Linked DNA regions of Arthrobacter globiformis. The protein of the gene in region 1 interacts with the protein of each later gene in a pairwise test. Links are inferred from orthologs where the notes say so. Each region holds a gene or a part of one and is shown on either strand. Other genes may lie near its edges. The genes, in order: dnaJ and QFZ33_RS19470.

Region 1 (9,212 bases):
GGGGTGGGCTTATCCGGGGTTCCCGGGGTCAGCTCATCCATGGGGACCGAGAGCACGTCGGTGGCTCCCGGCTCATCCATGAGCTCGATGTGCAGCTTCTCCATGGCCGGCTCGTCCACCAGCAGGATGGACAGTTCCGCCTGCGGATGGATATACAGCTGCTCGAAGATGAAGCGTGCCAATGCCACCAGCCGGGGTTCGTCCACCTGGATGCCGGATTCGTTGTTAACTTCGATGCTCATGCGCGCTCTCCCGTCGTTCCCGGGGCACGGAATGCTTGACCCGGTTGCGTTGTGCTTCGTCCCAGATGCCGTAGGCGTTGACGATGTCCCCCACCAGGCGGTGGCGGACGACGTCGGCGGCGTCCAGAACGGAGAAGCTGACGTCGTCGATTCCGGTGAGGATCTCCTCGACGATGCGCAGGCCGGAGCGGGTTCCGAACGGAAGGTCTACCTGCGTGACGTCGCCGGTGACCACCATCTTGGAGCCGAAGCCGAGGCGGGTGAGGAACATCTTCATCTGTTCCGGCGTGGTGTTCTGCGCCTCGTCGAGGATGATGAAGGCGTCGTTCAGCGTCCGGCCCCTCATGTAGGCCAGCGGAGCGACTTCGATGGTTCCGGCCGCCATCAGCCGGGGAATGGACTCGGGGTCCATCATGTCGTGCAGCGCGTCGTACAGCGGGCGCAAGTACGGGTCGATCTTGTCGCTGAGCGTGCCGGGGAGGAAACCCAGCCGTTCGCCAGCTTCAACGGCGGGACGGGTGAGGATGATCCGGCTGACTTCCTTCTGCTGCAGGGCCTGCACTGCCTTGGCCACCGCCAGGTAGGTCTTGCCGGTGCCGGCGGGACCGATCCCGAAGATCACCGTGTTCGCGTCGATGGCGTCCACGTAGTTCTTCTGGTTCAGTGTCTTGGGCCGGATGGTCTTGCCGCGGCTGGACAGGATGTCGTGGGTCAGCACCTCGACCGGGTTCTGCAGGGACTGGCTGCGGAGCAGCGAGACCAGTTGCTGGAGGACTGCGGGCGTAATCACGGTGCCGCGGGCGACGAGCCCCCGGACCTCGTGGAGCAGGCGCATGATCCGCGGAACATCGGCCGCGGGTCCGTTGATGGAGAGTTCGTTGCCGCGGACGTGGAAACTGACGGCCGGGAACTGGTCTTCGATGAACCGGAGGGCCTCGTCGTGGCTGCCCAGCGACTGCACCATCTGATCAGAGTTATCGAAGATGACCACCTCCGTCCGGACACCGGGGAGACTATGGGGGAATTCGCCCGTGGTGCGGTCCCCCGTATTGAGGCGGCGCTTTCCGTTTGCTGATTCAGTCATGGTGACGGCCTGGGGCCTTAAGTTCCCTCCAGTTCGGAAAATAACTCGTTTGTGTCTTTACATCTTACGCCAGCGCTCGCCCCTGCCTGCCGTCCGGGAAGGTCACGCGACCGCATTTCTGTAACGCGTTCCCGCAATTAGATATCAACTTTGTATCGGCCTCATATCGTTCCCGTTGCAGTTCGGCCGCCTGCCCCGAAAGGCACGGTGTGGCCCAAAGTCTCGTGTAATGCTGGAAAAGGAGCCCGCCGGCAACGGTCGGGCGTGCCCGCAAGCAACTGCTCATTCGAAGGGATCGCCAGCATCAGTCAGCCAGGAACTCCGGGCCGGAAAGCACCGCGGATTCGCTCCGTAGTGCTCTCGGCGCTGCTTCCGGCTGCCTTGCTGCTCTCCGGATGCATTGCCGATCCCGATCCTGCTGTGACATCGGCCAACTCTCCGACCTCCTCGTCGCGCCGGGCCGCCGGCACGGACGGCGTTCCCACTACCAGCGCGCCGCTGGAAACGACGCAGTCCTCGAACAAGGCGCCCGTTTACTGGATTGGGCGGAGCAACAGCAACGTCTTCCTGTACCGCGAGTTCCGCGACGTGCCGGACGATGAGAACCCGATCACGCGGGCCCTGCGGGCCATGATGTCGGAGACGCCGCTGGATCCGGACTTCTTCACGCCGTGGCAGAACCCCAAGAACCTGGCGACGTCGATCTCGGGCACCAATGTCATTACCGTGGACGTTTCCGCGGATGCCTTCAACAGCAACCTCGACGCAGACATGGCCCAGCGGGCCATCCAGCAGCTGGTCTACACTGCGACAGCCGCCGGGGCCAGCTCGGGCCTGATCGACTCCGGCCAGCAGATCGAGGTGGTGATCCTGGTGGACGGGCACACCGATTACATGGCGTTCAAGCACGTGAAGCTCGGTGCCCCCACGTCACGCAGCGCCGGAATGGTGGCACCGGTGTGGATCATCGATCCGCAGCAGGGCACCGAAGTCGGCGACGGACGGGTCAAAATCGCCGGACGAAGCACCGTCCCCAACGGCAAACTCCACTGGCGCATCCTTAAGGTCCAGGACAACGGCGACAAGGAAAGCTATCTGACCGGGGAAGCCACGGCCGCAGCGGATCCCGCCGCCTCCGGGGTCTTCGGCATCACGGTCAACCTCGCGCCCGGCAACTACGAGGTGCGCGTCTCCCAGATCGGCCCGGGTAAGCCCGAGGACGAACTCAACGTGGACTCACGGGGGTTCACGGTTCGCTAGCGGCCCCCTCAGCGAAGCGTTCGCTGGCTGAAGTTCCCAGCGGCCTGGACTTACCAGCAGCCTGGACTTACCAGCGGCCCAAGACGTCGCTGGCAACCACGACGCCGGCCGGTCCCGCCGTCGATGACCGCAGGACGTGCGGTCCCAGCAGTGCCGTAATAGCCCCGGCGCTGCACAACCGGGTGACCTCGCGGGGGCTGATGCCTCCTTCGGGACCAACGATGAGGAGGACCTCGCTGGGGTCCGACGCATCCTGGCGCTCCTCCGACCACTTGCCCAGGACCCGCCGCAGCGGCGTCACCGCGTCTTCGTGCAGGATCACGGCAAGGCCGGCGTCCGCCACTTCCTTGGCCAGCGCCTGGGTGTCGACGGCGGGCCTCACCTCGGGGATCCAGGCGCGGCGCGCCTGCTTGGCGGCGGCCGTGACGGCCGACTGCCATTTGCCGTGCGCCTTGGCCGCCCGGTCACCCTTCCAGCGGACGATGGAGCGTTCCGACTGCCATGGAATCACCGCGTCGATGCCCAGCTCGGTGGCGGTTTCGATCGCCAACTCGTCCCGGTCACCCTTGGCGAGGGCCTGCACGAGAACGAGGCGGATGTCCGGCCGCGGTTCCACACTGACGGAGGTGCATTGAACCGTCAGCTCGGCGGGGGCAGCTTCCGTCACGGTTCCCGTGATGCGTTTGCCGGCGCCGTCGGCTATGTCAACCTGCTCGCCCACTGCCAGGCGCTTCACGGTGACCGCGTGCCGGGCCTCGGCACCGTCCAGGACGAACAGCGAACCGGGAACAGTGCTGTCCAGCGCGCCGGCCGGGGTGAAGAAGACGGGGTTGCTCACCGCTACAGGTTACCGAGGCGGTCCCGCAACTTGGCGAAGACGCCACCGCCGGCCGCGAGCTTTCCCTCGGAGAACTGCTCGCCGCGGAGCTTGGCCAGCTGCCGGAGCAAATCCTCCTGGGCCGGGTCGAGCCTGGACGGCGTTTCCACCTGCAGATGGACCTTGAGGTCGCCGCGGCCGTAGCCGCGCAGGTGGGTGACGCCGAGGCCGCGGAGGGTGATGATCTCGCCGGACTGCGTGCCCGCCTTGACGTCGATCTCCTGCTTGCCGTCGAAGGTTTCCAGGCTCAGCTCCGTGCCGAGGGCAGCGGCGGTCATGGGAATGTTCAGTGTCGCGTGGAGATCGTCGCCCTCGCGGACATACGTGGGGTCGTTGTTGACGCGGATTTCCACGTAGAGGTCGCCGGACGGCCCGCCCGCTGGGCCGGCCTCGCCCTGGCCGGAGAGCTGGATCCGCGTTCCGGTGGCCACACCGGCCGGGACCTTGATGGTCAGGGAGCGGCGGCTGCGGATGCGGCCCTGGCCGCTGCACTCGTTGCAGGGGTCCTTGATGACGGTGCCGAAGCCCTCGCACGAGCCGCAGGGGGCGGCGGTCATGACCTGGCCGAGGATGGAACGGACCGCCCGCTGCACCTGGCCGCTGCCGCCGCAGATGTCGCAGCGTTCCGGGTGGCTGCCCTCGCGGCAGCAGGACCCTTCGCAGGTGGGGCAGGTGACGGCCGTGTCCACTTCCAGCTTCTTGTTGACGCCGAAGACGGCATCGCGCAGGTCGATCCGCACGCTGATGAGCGCGTCTTGGCCGCGGCGGACGCGGGACGCGGGGCCGGAGGTGCCGCCGGCGCCGAAGAAGGTGTCGAAGATGTCCTGGAACGCGAAGCCCTGGCCGGCATAGCCGCCGCCGCCAAAGCCGTTGTCCGTGCCGTTCTCGTTGCCGGTGGTGTCGTAGACCCTGCGCTTCTGCGGATCGGACAGCACCTCGTAGGCGTGGGTGACGGCCTTGAACCGTTCGGCGGCGTCTTCCCCGGGGTTTACGTCCGGGTGAAGCGAGCGGGCCAGCTTGCGGTAGGCCTTTTTGATCTCCTCGCCGGTGGCTTCCGCGGAGACTCCAAGAACGTCGTAGTGGCTGCTCAAAGTTCGTTTCTCTTCCTGGTTGTACTGCCTGTGGTCAAAGGATGTCCGGCGCGTGCGGTCACGGGCCCAGAATCCTCGAAAGGTAGCGGGCCACCGCGCGCACGGCGGCCATGGTGGTGGGATAGTCCATCCGGGTGGGGCCAAGGATGCCCACCTTGGCGGTGGCGTCGGGGCCGTAGCCGGTGGCCACCACCGACGCCTCGGCCAGCCCGTCGTAGGGGTTTTCGCGGCCGATGCTGACGGCCACGCCCCGGGGGTCCTGTGCCATGTCGCTCAGGAGCCGCAGCATCACCACCTGCTCCTCGAGGGCCTCCAGCACGGGTCCGATGCTGAGTGGGAAGTCAACGTTGGACCGCGCCAGGTTGGCTGTTCCGGCCAGGACCATCCGGTCCTCCCGGCTGTTGTGCGCCAGGCCCTCCAGCCCCTTGCCGAGGGCCATGGCAACGGGGCGCTCGGCCGGCGTGCAGCCGGCCACGACGGAGGCCAGGTGCTGGGGCAGGATGGCCACCGGCGTTCCGCCCACACCGGTCATGAACCGGGTGCGCAGGGTGGCAAGAGTGTCGTCTGACAGGTCCTGCCCGGCGTCGACGACGCGCTGGTCAACCTTGCCGGAGTCTGCGATCAGCACGATCAGCACCTTCCGCGGTGCCAGCAGCACAAATTCGATGTGCCGGACCACGGCCCGGCTCAGGTGCGGGTACTGCACGACGGCGACCTGGTTGGTCAGCTGGGACAGGAGCCGGGCCGTCCGGTCCAGGACGTCGTCGAGGTCCTCGGACCCCTCGAGCAGGGTCTGGATGGCACGCTTCTCCGCCGGGGAGAGCGGCTTGACCGCCGAGATCTGGTCGACGAACAAGCGGTAACCCTTGTCCGTGGGAATCCTGCCTGCACTGGTGTGCGGGGCCGTGATGAGGCCCTCATCCTCCAGTGCCGCCATGTCGTTGCGGATGGTGGCGCTGGAAACGCCCAGATGGTGCCGTTCCACCAGGGCCTTGGAGCCGACGGGTTCGCGGGAATGGACATAGTCCTCCACGATGGCGCGCAGCACCTCAAGCTTCCGTGGTTCGCTCACAGTCCACCTCCTTTTGGCCGTAACCGCGCCGGGCTTAATCCTGCCCGCAAACGCTGTAGTTAGCACTCGACATGCCTAAGTGCTAACAAGTCTAATATGAGTCACCGCGTTGTTAGCATTGGTACCGCTCCGGGCGAAATTCCGGGCGACTGTCCCCCGGCGGCATGCCCGCGGCCGGAGCGGCTCCGTCCTAGTGCAAAGCGGTGAACGAATGCAGTACCAGACCTGGGGCCCGCAGGAGATCGCAGCGCCTGCCAAGAACAGCCTGCCCGAGGTGCCGGTGGAGCGCGGCATGGTTCTCGAGGACGTCCAGTCCGGCTGGGTGGGCGCAGTGATTCGGGTGGAGAAATCCGGCGGCATGCACGTGGTGGCGCTCGAAGACCGCCGGGGAAAATCCCGGTCCTTTAAGCTTGGTTTCGGATTCCTCCTGGACGGCCAGCCGATCCGCCTGATGCCTCCGGCGCCCAAGGCGAAGCCCGCGGGATCGGGCACGGCTGGACGGACGGCGTCGGGCTCGGTGCGGGTGGAAGGGCAGCGCGCCCAGGTGGCTAAGGCCAGCCGGATCTGGGTTGAAGGCAAGCATGATGCCGAACTCGTGGAAAAAGTCTGGGGCGATGACCTCCGGGTGGAGGGGATCGTCGTCGAGCCCCTGCACGGCATCGATGACCTGGCAGCGGCCGTTGCCTCCTTCCGTCCCGGCCCCGGCCGCAGGCTGGGCGTTCTGGTGGACCACCTGGTCCCGGATTCCAAGGAGTCCAGAATCGCCGACGCCGTGATGGCCTCCCCCGGCGCCGCCGGAAACGTGCTGATAGTAGGCCACCCGTACGTCGACGTCTGGCAGGCGATCCGGCCGTCGGTACTGGGCATTCCGCAGTGGCCTGTGGTGCCGCGCGGCACTGACTGGAAAACCGGCATCCTCACCGCCTTCGGCTGGCCGCACGAGACCAAGGAGGACATCGGCCTCGGCTGGCAAAAACTTCTCGGCGCCGTGCGCACCTACGCCGACCTTGAGCCCGCCCTCCTGGGCCGGGTGGAAGAGGTCATCGATTTCCTCACAGTTCCGTAGCCACAGCCCCGCTATTCGGCGTTCCGCCCGCTATTGCCCCTACGGCCCGGTATCCTTGGTACGGCACCACCGCACCGCGGCCCCGGCGCCAAGGCACTATCGCACCAACGCAAGCTTAAGGAAGACACCGTGGCAGAAGACGCTCGCGACCGCAGGGACACAAAGTCCGGCCAGGACCTGCCCCAGTACCATGGCGTTCCGGCCAATGCGCTTCCGCTGACCGCCAGCGAGGACCGGCAGTGGGCCACCCTGGCGCACTTCGGCGGCATCCTCGGCTGTGTTCCGGCGCTGCTGATTTACCTCATCTTCCGCGACCGCGGCCCGTTCACCGCGCAGGAGTCCAAGGAAGCCCTTAACTTCACGCTGCCGCCGACGATTGCGGCCTTCGTGGCCAATCTGCTGGTGCTGCTTCCCGTCGTCGGCAATCTGTTCGCCGTCCTGGCCACCCTCATCTGGATTGCGCTGACCTGCTTCGCAGTGTCCGCAGGTGTCCACGTCAACAAGGGCCAGCCGCACCGGTACCAGTACAACCTCCGCTGGATCAAGTAACCGCGCACGATCAAGGTGGGCCCACGCCGCAGGGTCCCCTGGACGTGGAGCCGCTCGGCGAGGGCCCGGCCCGAGCTTGCGAGGTTAGGGTTCGGTTGGGGACTAGTCCGGCAGGATCCTGCGGACCACGGCGTCGGCCAGCAGGCGGCCCTTCAGTGTGAGAACCAGGCGGCCTCTGAAGGCTTCCTCGGGCGCCACGAGGCCGTCGGCGATCAGTCCCGCCACGGCTTTCCTGCCGGATGGCGACAGGGCAGCGGTCTCGAGCCCTGAGGAAAGCCGGGCTTCCAGCATGACCTTTTCGACGCCCCGGGTTTCGGCGTCGAGCGTTTCGCGTCCTGCCGCCGGCGAGACGCCTGAGCCCAGCCGTCCGGCATAGGCGGCGGGGTGCTTGACGTTCCACCAGCGCACCCCGCCCACGTGCGAGTGCGCGCCCGGGCCGATGCCCCACCAGTCGTCCCCGCGCCAGTAGGCGAGGTTGTGGCGGCACGCCTGCTCCGGCGTCGCGGACCAGTTGCTGACCTCGTACCAGTGGAGACCGGCGTCGGTGATCATCCGGTCGGCGAGTTCGTATTTGTCGGCATGGTCGTCGTCGTCAATTCCGGGAACTTCGCCGCGCCGGATCTGGGCGGCGAGCTTGGTGCCGTCCTCAACGATCAGCGCGTAGGCGCTGATGTGGTCCGGCTGGTACGACAACGCCGTCTCGAGCGAAAAGCGCCAGTCCTCGAGGGACTCCCCCGGTGTTCCGTAGATCAAGTCCAGGCTGACGGCCAGCCCGGCGTCGCGCGCCCACTGCACCACGAGCGGAACACGGCTCGGCGTGTGCGTGCGGTCGAGCACCTTCAGCACATGGGGCACAGCGGACTGCATGCCGAAGGAGACCCGTGTGAAGCCCGCATCGGCAAGCAGCTGCAGTGATTCCGGCGTGACGGAGTCCGGGTTGGCCTCCGTGGTCACTTCGGCCCCCGGTTCGATCCCCCATGTGTCGATGGCGGCACGGAGGATTCTGGCCAGGTCCTCGGCGGGCAGGAGCGTGGGCGTGCCGCCGCCGAAAAACACTGTACTGAGCTTGCGGGCGGGCAGGCCCGACTGCTCAAGGACCCGCGCGGCAAAGTCCACTTCCGAGATGGCGGTGGAGGCGTACGCGTCCTGGGATGCTCCGCCTCCGAGCTCAGTTGCGGTGTAAGTGTTGAAGTCGCAGTAACCGCATCGCACCGCGCAGAACGGGATGTGCACGTAGAGCCCGAAAGCCCGGGCGGGCGCACCGTCTGCCGCCTGTTGCGGCAGCAGTCCATCCGACGGCGCGGGGTCGCCCAGGGGAAGAACGCTAGGCATGGGTGCGGCCTCCGGAGGTTCCGGCCACGGTCATCACTACTTCTTGGCCTTGTCCTTGGATTCGTCGGTGGTCAGTGCTGCGATGAAGGCTTCCTGCGGCACTTCCACGCGCCCCACCATCTTCATCCGCTTCTTGCCTTCCTTCTGCTTTTCCAGCAGTTTGCGCTTACGGGAGATGTCGCCGCCGTAGCACTTGGCCAGAACGTCCTTGCGGATGGCGCGAATGGACTCACGGGCGATAATCCGGGACCCGATGGCTGCCTGGATCGGCACTTCGAACTGCTGGCGCGGAATGAGTTCGCGCAGCTTGCCGGTCATCATCACACCGTAGGCGTAGGCCTTGTCCTTGTGGGTGATGGCGCTGAAGGCGTCCACCTGTTCGCCCTGGAGCAGGATGTCCACCTTGACCAGGTCGGCGACCTGTTCGCCGTCGGCCTTCCAGTCCAGCGAGGCGTAGCCGCGCGTCTTGGACTTGAGCAGGTCGAAGAAGTCGAAGACTATCTCGGCCAGCGGCATCCAGTACCGCAGCTCCACCCGGTCCTCGGACAGGTAGTCCATGCCGCGCATGACGCCCCGGCGGCCCTGGCACAGCTCCATGATGGCGCCGACAAACTCGTTGGGGGCCAGGATGGTGGCGGC
Region 2 (9,533 bases), 910 kb from region 1 along the record:
GGCCGGCTACCAGCTGACGCAGGAGAAGCTCGTGAACATGCTCCTCGAGATCCAGAAGGGCACCATGCTAGCCCTGCACCTGGGCCGGCTCAAGGATTCCGGGCGGCTCCGGCCCGAACAGATCTCGCTGGCCAAGCTGAACAACGTCCGCGAGGCCATCAAGGTGGCGCGGGAAGCCCGGACCATCCTGGGCGGCAACGGCATCACGCTCGACTATTCGCCTCTGCGGCACGCCGCCAACCTCGAATCGGTGCGCACTTACGAAGGAACGGACGAGGTGCACACACTCATTCTGGGCCAGCACATCACGGGGCTCCCGGCGTTCCGCTGAGAGACTGGCTGAGACTGTTGTGACCGCTGGTTGAGCTTGTCGAAACCCGGCTAGTCGAGCGCCGAAACCCGGTTTCGACAAGCTCAACCAGCGGGAGTGCCCAAGCTCAACCAGCGGGAGTGCCCAAGCTCAACCAGCGGCGGCCGCCCCTTGCCGTCGCCCAAATCGCGGTCCAGAGTAGGGAACATGACGCACCCGCCAGACACGAGCCGTGAGAGGAAACGGGCGGCCGTTGGCACAGCGGTGTTCGCTTTGGCTCCGGGGGCGGTCGCCGGCCTGGTCCCGTGGCTGCTGACCCGTTGGGAGGTGCAGCATCCGGTACCCGGCGGTGCCGTGGCCCAGGTGGCCGGCACCCTCCTAGTGGGCGCGGGCGCGTCTGTGATTGCAAACTCGTTCGTGCGGTTCGCCACCGAGGGCGTCGGAACGCCGGCCCCGTTCGCGCCGCCGAAGCATCTGGTGGTCAGCGGGCTGTACCGCCATGTCCGGAATCCCATGTACGTGTCCATTGCCGCTGCCGTGGTTGGCCAGGGCCTGCTGCTGGGCCAGCCGAAACTGTTCGGCTACGCCGCGCTGGCGGCGGTGCCGGTCGCGGCCTTCGTCAGGTTCTACGAGGAGCCCGCGCTCGCGCGCAAGTTCGGGGCTGAGTATGAGGAGTACCGAAAGAACGTTCCGCGCTGGCTGCCTCGGCTGACGCCGTGGCGGCCGGACCACTGACTACGTGCCGGGCGTGCCGGCGGACCAAGGCCTACGTGAACAAACGCACCGGCGAAGGCGCGCATGCTTCCGAACTCACCACCGTGGTTCTTCCTTTAAGTCATCGCGGTTTCCGGGGTCGCGAGCTGGTCCCTCATGTGGGCGCCCGATCGTCCGGGAAGCTGCCTCTGCTGGGCGGCTCCTGAGCATCCAGAGGGCGAGCCAGATGACTGAGGCGCCCAATAGCGCGAGGGCTGTATCGAGTGCGAGCTCCGGGACGAGGTTGCGCAGCGCGATTGGAACGGCAGCGATGGCGTAGGCGATTGTTGGGATCCGGGGTGCGTTGCCGTCCCGCAGCAGCGCCAAACAGTACAGGATTGATCCGAGCAGGAAGATCATGGAGGCTGCCACAAAGGCTGTTCCGAGCGGACCACCCCGCAACGCAGCGATCTGGGAGGGATCGAGTCGGACAAACACCAGGTTGATCACCCATTCCGCGCCGGTCGCGGCGCTGAGCCCAATGACATTCAGCGCGAGGGCGACCGAGGAAAACTTTGATGATCGGCGCAGGGCAACCCGGGCGAGGCCGACGACCAGGATGATCGCGAGTGCCTGTGCCAGGGGCGCAGCTAGCTGCGTCGCTGAGCTGACCGGAATCAGTTCGGCACGCTTGGCCGCATTGACGAACAAGACGGCGGCTGCGGCCAGGCCCGTAACTGCTGCGAGGCGGGCCGGAAACAAGGTAGGGGATTGGTTGTCCAGGGATGGGCTGGCGAGCGTGAGCATGGCGTTCATCTTTCGCGAGGGTGCAGTGGGTGTGTTTGGAATTTCAGGATGCCGGTGTGCGGTGATTTAGGCGCGGATGTCTCTAGGGGTGGGTGCTGAGACGGCAGCCGTCATTCCTTTCGTGATGGGACTGGGGCTGAAGCCTTTGGTGACCAGCCAAACGCCCAGCGAAAACTCCCAAAGCGCGATCGGGGCAGTTGCGAGCACCGACCATACGGAGAGCGTGTCGTTGATGCCGAAATAGGTTGCCGTGGTGGAAGCGAGGAGCAACGGGGCGCCGATGAGTCCCAGCAGCGGAAAAACCCGGGGCACCAGACGGGACCTGTACAAAAGGGAACCCAGAAGCAGGGCGTTCACGGCCGGCATGAGGGTTTGTCCGAGGAGGAACGTCCAGCCATACATGGCAGCTAGCGCCTGGCCCGTGGGCAAAGCGTCTGCTCCGGCTCCGGCCTGCCGCAGGGTCACGACCGATAGAAGGCAAACGACGCCGGTGACAATGGCGGCGGCTTCTAGGACACGTGCGCCGACGAAGCCGAGCGCGACCGCTTCGTTTTGCCTCTTAACGACCGGGTACAGTGCGACCGCGGTTCCGATGCAGGCAAGGGCTACGACCATTTCCAGGGCTCCGCCCCAGAGCGTGGCGGTGTCCGGGCCGGGGCCGGTGATGTAGTTTGGGTCCGTTCGCACCGGACCATAGAGGGCGAGTGTCGGGATTGAGCTAAAGGTGATCAGGTAGAGCACGCCCGCGGCCAGCGCGGTCTTCCTTGGAGAGTCCATCGGGACTCGTTTCGTTGCTGCTTCTGGTCGGATGCTGGTCATGGCGTGGTTCTCCTTCGTGGACGCCGGTGGAGTATGAGGTTTGGGGTTCTGTGGTGGAGTGGGGCTTGTCGGTTCAACCTGAGTTACAGATAGCAGGGGCAGGCCGATGTCGCGGACTTTCTGGAGCAGACCATGCAGCGCGGCCTGGTCTGCCACCTGACTCTGGATGACTGTGGTGCCGTCGCTCGCGTTCGTCAGGCTCGGCGCATCGAACCAGGCAGCCCACCGGGAATCCAGGTGGCCTTCGAGGCGGATCTCGTACCATCCGGAGTCGTGGTGATGGCCGACCGGTACGTCGCTCACGTGCCCTCCTGTTGCTTTATCCGGCCGGATGGACCTCGGCTGGCGCTGCGTCTGTTCGTTGTCCTGATCGAACAGTAGAAGGAGACCTAATGACCGCGCCTCATCACATGTGGTGATTAGCGTGGTGATTAATTCACAGGCCTTTGGCGGCGTTTCCCGGCCGTCCGCGGCATCGGCTTGGGCTAGTAGCGGTCGCTGGCTCGGGAGAACAGGTCGAGTTCCTGGGCCTGACGGACTGCTGCCCGACGGTTGTTCACGCCGAGCTTGGCGTAGATGTGACTGGTGTGCGTGCGCACCGTGTTCAAGGACACCATGAGCACGCGAGCGATGTCTGGGCCGTCGAGGTCCGTTACTAGCAGCCGGAGAACGTCTAGCTCGCGTTCACTCAGGGGCGCGATCAGACCCTGCCTGACGGGCGCGGTGTCCTCGGTGTTGTTCATGGCCGCCACGAGCCGGCGGAGGTGGCCCGGGGCCATCCGTTGTTTCACAGCCGCTCTCAGCAGGGAACCCATCGGTGCGCCCTCATCAGCGAAGATGCGAACGTAGCCCTCCGGCTCCGCCAGCGCCACTGCTCGATGCAGTGAGGCAAGCGCCGCGGGGATGTCACCCCGCGTCTGGTCGGCGAGCGCCTGAAGCACGAGGATCTCGATGACGCTTCCCGTTCTTCCGCCATCCTCTGCCGCTCGCAGCAGGCGACCCAGCAGCCGGATGGCCTCCTGGAGGGAGGAGGCTGAGCGCTCGTTCGCGGACCTGGCCAGGAGCACCCTGGCAAGAGTGATGTGCTCGAACTCCCGAAAGTAGCTCAGGTCATCTTCAGCCGACAGAGCTCGCTCCCGCACCCAGCCGAGCGCTTCACCCAACCTCCCTTGCGCCACCAGGATCCGGGCCTTCAAAGCCGGCACCGGACGTATGTTGGGGAAGTAATCGCCCGTATAGAGCCGCTCCGCCTCAGCCAGGAGGTCGAGTGCACCGGCTAAATCGCCTTCTGCCTCAAGGATCCGCGCCATGGCAACCCGCCAGCGATACAGGTTTTGAGGCAGCTCACCAACGGGACCCAACTCCTGGCTGCGCAGCAGGAGCCGGGTGGCTTCCTGCAGGTCGCCGCGCTCCCGGCAGACCCCACTCATCCCCACATGCATGTCCGCTGTCCCCCGCAGAACCGATCCGCGCTTCCCGGAAGCACGCTCCAGGGCCTGTTCGTAGGTGCGCATGGCATCGCTGAGACGCCCCTGCGCAAGGCGTATGTCCGCCAAGGCGATCGCGCACCCGAAGGTGTCCGCGAGGTGCCCGGCACGGTGCAGGCCGGACATGCATTGGGCATAGGCCCGATGGGCTGCCTCGAGCTCCCCGTCCCCCCAATAGGCGAGTCCCAGCAGACCACACGCCGCGGCACGGCCGAGATGGTCGTCCTCAGGTGCAAGATCAAGTGCACGCTGGGCGTGACTCACCGTACCGGATCCATCGCCCCGGCCAAGAGCCAGCGCGGCCCGATAGACTTCAATCGTTTCGGGAAGGCGGCGAAATTCTTCATCGTCGGCTACGACCATTTCCGTTGATCGGCCGTGGATTGCCTTACTCATACCCGTCGGTGGATCCAGCCACCGTTCCACGTCCCGCAGCCGGGCCTCGACTCCCTCCACGTCGCCAGTCACAACCAACGCGCCGACCAGCCCCACCCCGAGCACCGGCCTCACACGGACCACATCGTCGGGGAGAACTTTCAACCAGGCGCGCAGCACGGCCTCCTGCCGGTTCCGCCGAATGTCGGGAACCGCCAGCTCGACAAGGTCCGCCGCCCGTTCGAAATCCTCCCCAGCCAAGGCATGGCGGATGGCATCGAACGCCTCACCGTTCTGTTCGTACCAAATGCTCGCCCGCCGATGCAGATCCGGGACCTCGTCGCCGCGCTCCTCCACCAAGCGCGCCTGCAGAACATCCGCAAAAAGCTGGTGATAGCGATACCACTCACGGCGGTCATCCAAGGGAACCAGAAACAAGTTCGCCCGCTCCAACGCCGCCAGCCTGAGCTTGCCATTGTCCTGTCCCGTAACGGCATCGCACAGAGGGCCGGTAAGCCGGTCAAGGACGGAAGTCTGGAGCAGGAAGTGTTGAACATCCTCCGGTTGACGCTGCAGAACCTCCTCGACCAAATAGTCCACGATGTATCGGTCGTTCCCGGCAAAGCCCGCGATGAACGCGGCGATGTCTTCCCGGCCCTGCATTGAAAGCACAGCGAGCTGGAGCGCCGCGATCCACCCCCTCGGTGCGCCCCTCCAGCACTGCCACATCCCGGGCCGGCAACGCTGTACCCAGGATGCCGTTGAGATACTCCGCCGCCTCGTCCGTAGTGAATCGCAGATCAGCGGCACGAATCTCGACGAGCTCTCCCCGGGCCCGCAACCGCGCCAGCGGCAACACCGGGTCAGCCCGGCCGGCAATCACCAGGTGCACCTGCGGCGGCAGATGCTCCAGCAGGAAAGCGATCCCGTCCTGTATGTCACGCGCGTCAATGACGTGATAGTCATCGAGAACCAGGACGACATTGTTCGAAACAGCATGGAGGTCATTGAGAAGAGTGGCGAGGAGCGCTTCGATTGGAGGCTGCACCGACTGCAGGAGCGAGAGCGCAGCCGCACCGGCGCCGTTGGTCACCCTCTCCAGCGCCGTGACGAAGTACGTCCAAAACAGCGCGGAATCGTTGTCACGCTTGTCGAGCGAGAGCCACGCCGCCGACCGCCCATCAGCAGAAACAGTTGCCAGCCACTCAGTCAGCAGCGTCGTCTTACCGAACCCGGCCGGAGCCGACACGAGCGTCAGCGCGGAATCGGCTCCACGGTTCAGGCCCTCGAGCAACCTCGGACGCGTGGTCAGGCCGGGTCGCCGCCTAGGGACGTGGAACTTGGTCTCGAGAAGTGGGCCCACCATGACCGCCTCCCCTCACAGACAGTGTACGGCTGCCGTGACTGAGGTCTCCACCAACAGGCGTTGTCGCATGGAGTTCGACCCGCCACCCATTGCCAGTGCAAGGAACCCGAAGTTAACATTGGTTTCCGGCCCGAGGAGGTTAGCGATGCTCGATGAGGCGGACCTCCTGCAGGCGTTGCGGCGTCACTGGGAGTACTCCAGCAAGGAGGAGGACGTCTCCCACGAGATCTACCACGACGACGCTGTGCTTGAGTTCCCTCTGTCGGGCGAACGGTTCGAAGGCGTCGAGAACTTCCGCGAATGGCGACGGCAGTACCCGGCGAGGCTCAAGTTCCACACTCGACGAATAACTCATCGTGCCAACTTGGTGGTTGTAGAGAACCTGATCAGCTACGACGGCGCACCATGGATGTATACCGTCAGTCTGATGGAGTTCAGGGGCGACCGGGTTGCTCACGAGCGGCTCTACATCATGGATGGCTGGGAAGCTGCAGAATGGCGCATCCCATGGCGTGCCGAGCGTTCTGCAGACCCGCCCCCACCACCTCCCTAGCTCGGCAGTTGTAGTCGCTCCCCGCACCCACACCGCTGACGAGGCCGACGGCGTCCGTGACCCTCACTCACCTCGACCAAGGTGTGCCCTAGCCATGTTCGATTTGGCGCCTACAGGAACATCGTCGAAGGAGGGCCGACAGCGTCAGGCCGAGAACCCTCCGTCGGCCTTAATGAGCTGACCGGAAACCCAGCGGCCTGCCGGGGACAGCAGGAAAGCCGCGGTTCCCGCCACGTCGGCGGGGGTGCCCAGGCGGCCGCCCGGCTGGTGCCGGACCAGCGCTTCGCGGGTCTGGTCATCCATCCAGCCGGTGTCCACGGGCCCGGGATTGAGCACATTGGCGCTGATGCCGAGCGGCCCAAGTTCACGCGCGGAGGCGATCACGATCCGGTCCAGCGCACCTTTAGACGCACCGTACGGCAGATTGAACGCTGTGTGGTCGCTGGTCAGCGCGACGATCGCGCCGCCGTCGTCCGCTGCCTGCTGCGCGAAGGCGCGAATCAGCTGCCAGCTGGCCCTGGTGTTCACGGCAAAGTGCCGTTCGAAGCTTTCGAGGGTGGTGTCCAGGATGCCCGAGTCGACGGATTCGGCGTGACTGAGGACCATTCCGTGCAGGGTTCCTGCCTGCGCGGCCACGTCCGCCATCAGCCGGTCGACGGCGCCCGGGTCCTGAAAGTTGGCGGGCAGGGCTACCACCTTGGAGCCGATGGCCGCCAGTTCGGCGGCGAGCCGGCCGACGTCGTCCGGCTGGATGCCCCAGGGCATGCGGGCGTCGTAGTCCTGCCAGTAGGTCAGCACCAGGTCCCAGCCGTCGGCGGCCAGCTGGCGGGCAATCCCTGCGCCGATTCCGGCGAGCCGACCGACGCCGGTCACCAGTGCGGTGCTCATTCCGGCAGCTCCGCCACGGCGTCTCGCCGAAGGACCACGAGCCAGCACGCCATGATGGCCAGCGCGCAGAAAACTCCGGTGCTGGATGCCATGATCCACAGGACCGGCGTCTGGAGGTCAAGGTTTTCGGCGCCGAGGGCCGTGCCGATGGTTTTCGGCGAGAACAGGAACACAATGGTGGACACGCCCAGGACGGCGCCCATCACCCCGCGCTGCAGCCGGTACCGCTGGGGAGTTTGGCGCAGGGTCCAGGCGAACGCCGGAAGCACCGCGGCCATCCAGACCCAGTGGTGCGACCACGAGACGGGGCTGATCAGGAGCATGGTGAGAGCCGTGGCGGAAATGGCCACCACCCTGGCGCCCTGGCTGCTGGCGGTCCTGATGAGTGCGGCGCCCAGACCCACCACGAGCAGGCTCAGGAGCAGCCACGGCACGTTCACTGCGTTCGCCGGAACCCCGAAGTGGAGCAGCGCACCCTTGATGGAGAGGTTGTCCACGTAGCCTGCGCCGCCGATCCGGGACGTGTCGGGAAGGATCTCCAGCCAGAAGCTGAGGGATTCGGCCGGGCGGAGCAGCCAGCCCAGCAGCACGGTGAAGGCGAAGCCGGCGCACATGTTCAGCAGTCCGCGCCAGTCCTTGCGCACCAGGAAATACAGGCCGAAGACCAGGGGTGTCAGCTTGATCCCGGCGGCAACGCCCACCAGGAAACCGCTGCCGGGCAGACCATTCCGCCAGCGCGGGCTGCGGGCCAACAGGTCCGCCGTCATCAGCCCCAGCAGCAGGATGTTGATCTGGCCGAAGGCCAGGGTTTCGCGCCACGGCCCCAGACTCAGGACGGCCAGGAACAGCACCACCGCGCCGAGCCGGTTGAGTGCGGACCGGACGGTCGGCGAGGAAAAGGTGCTGCGCCAGCTGGGCTTGCTGTTCCAGTAGCGGACGCCTAGCGCCGCCACCCAGCCGGCCACCGCCACGCCGGCGGCGTTGAACAGCAGCAGCGCGGTGGCCTGTGGCAGTTTCGCGAGCAGGCTGAAGAGCAGCGCCGCGAACGGCGGATAAGTGAAGGGCAGTTCCGGGCCGCCGGCCCAATTGACCGTGGGCAGGTAGAGGCCCGACGGCGCCACGCCGGCGTCGTTGAGGATCTTGCCGCCGTACCAGTAGACGCTGAAGTCCAGGCCCTTCTCGCCCCACACGTCCAGCCTGGAGGTCACAAAGAAGGCTGCGGCGAGCACCGTCAAAAGGACCACCAGTTCGACGGCGGCCAGTGCGGGCCAGCGCCGGCGGAGCCCCGGTTCGGAGGACATCCGGAGATCCGCGGTCTGATCGGGTCCCCCGGGCCCGCCAGGTCTGTCGTTCTTCGTTCGGGCAGTAAGCAGTGCCATTCAGTGTCCCCCAGCTGTAGTCCGGCAGTGTGCGCCTCCGGGACGCGTAGCGCGTTCAGCCGCAAGAGCGGGGCGCCGCTACGGGCGCCCCGCTTAGTCTACTGAAGCCGTGGCCACCGCTGCGGGCTTCCGTCGCCCGGCGTCTTTGCGGATGGTGGCGCTGATGACTGCGGCGATGGTGCACATCGCGGCGGCACCGAACCACGCGTAGTTGTAGTGGCCGGTGGCGTCCCGGATGGCTCCGGCGGCCAGGGCGGCCGCGGCGGCACCCAGCTGGTGCGCCGCGAACACCCAGCCGAACACCACGCTGCCGTCCGCACCGAACACCTGGCGGCAGATCGCGGCAGTCGGCGGAACCGTGGCCACCCAGTCCAGGCCGTAGATCACAACGAACACGATCATGCTGGGCTGGACCGAGGAGCCCAGCAGCAGCGGGAGCACCAGGAGTCCAATCCCGCGGAACTGGTAGTACACGGCCAGCAGGATCCGCGGGTTGAACCGGTCGGTCAGCCAGCCGGAGGCGATAGTGCCCAGGATGTCGAAGATCCCGACGACGGCGAGCAGGCCGGCCGCCGTCGTCTCCGGCATGCCGTGGTCATGCGCGGACGGGATGAAGTGCGTGCCGATCAGCCCGTTCGTCGTGGCGCCACAGATGGCGAACCCGGCAGCGAGCGCCCAGAACGTGCGGTTCCTGCTGGCGCTCCGCAGCACCAGCAGTGCCCGGACGGCTGCGTTGCGGCGGGGTTCCGCAGACTCCGGGGCAGCAGTCGCAACTGAAGGGGCGCCCGACGGTTCCTCGGCACCATAAGGCAACGCCCCGACGTCGGCCGGTGAGTTTTTCAGGAACTTCAGCACC

Evidence for each region.
Region 2: the proteins of dnaJ (region 1) and QFZ33_RS19470 interact in binary tests that used the Escherichia coli proteins (3 or more experiments, as listed by UniProt). The link is inferred for Arthrobacter globiformis from one-to-one orthologs.

Annotation. Positions count from the first base shown.
Region 1 is NZ_JAUSXI010000001.1:3,269,867-3,279,078, forward strand. The notes cover bases 2,491-5,464. They hold dnaJ (molecular chaperone DnaJ), read right to left. Parts: upstream 4,555-5,464; coding sequence 3,427-4,554; downstream 2,491-3,426. Other genes in these bases: QFZ33_RS15015 (GerMN domain-containing protein), read left to right, coding at 2,491-2,586; QFZ33_RS15020 (16S rRNA (uracil(1498)-N(3))-methyltransferase), read right to left, coding at 2,654-3,424; hrcA (heat-inducible transcriptional repressor HrcA), read right to left, coding at 4,613-5,464. Also shown: rRNA maturation RNase YbeY, read right to left, coding at 1-242; QFZ33_RS15010 (PhoH family protein), read right to left, coding at 226-1,326; more of QFZ33_RS15015, read left to right, coding at 1,669-2,490; more of hrcA, read right to left, coding at 5,465-5,626; QFZ33_RS15035 (DUF3097 domain-containing protein), read left to right, coding at 5,838-6,692; QFZ33_RS15040 (DUF4870 domain-containing protein), read left to right, coding at 6,822-7,241; radical SAM family heme chaperone HemW, read right to left, coding at 7,344-8,573; lepA (translation elongation factor 4), read right to left, coding at 8,610-9,212.
Region 2 is NZ_JAUSXI010000001.1:4,176,808-4,186,340, forward strand. The notes cover bases 2,604-5,602. They hold QFZ33_RS19470 (LuxR C-terminal-related transcriptional regulator), read right to left. Parts: upstream 5,092-5,602; coding sequence 3,115-5,091; downstream 2,604-3,114. Other genes in these bases: QFZ33_RS19465 (DUF4386 domain-containing protein), read right to left, coding at 2,604-2,932; QFZ33_RS19475 (AAA family ATPase), read right to left, coding at 5,012-5,602. Outside these bases: QFZ33_RS19450 (acyl-CoA dehydrogenase family protein), read left to right, coding at 1-331; QFZ33_RS19455 (methyltransferase family protein), read left to right, coding at 518-1,045; QFZ33_RS19460 (hypothetical protein), read right to left, coding at 1,121-1,819; more of QFZ33_RS19465, read right to left, coding at 1,877-2,603; more of QFZ33_RS19475, read right to left, coding at 5,603-5,785; QFZ33_RS19480 (nuclear transport factor 2 family protein), read left to right, coding at 5,925-6,410; QFZ33_RS19485 (SDR family oxidoreductase), read right to left, coding at 6,555-7,298; QFZ33_RS19490 (glycosyltransferase 87 family protein), read right to left, coding at 7,295-8,599; QFZ33_RS19495 (MFS transporter), read right to left, coding at 8,771-9,533. UniProt on the Escherichia coli protein: Positively regulates the transcription of the maltose regulon whose gene products are responsible for uptake and catabolism of malto-oligosaccharides.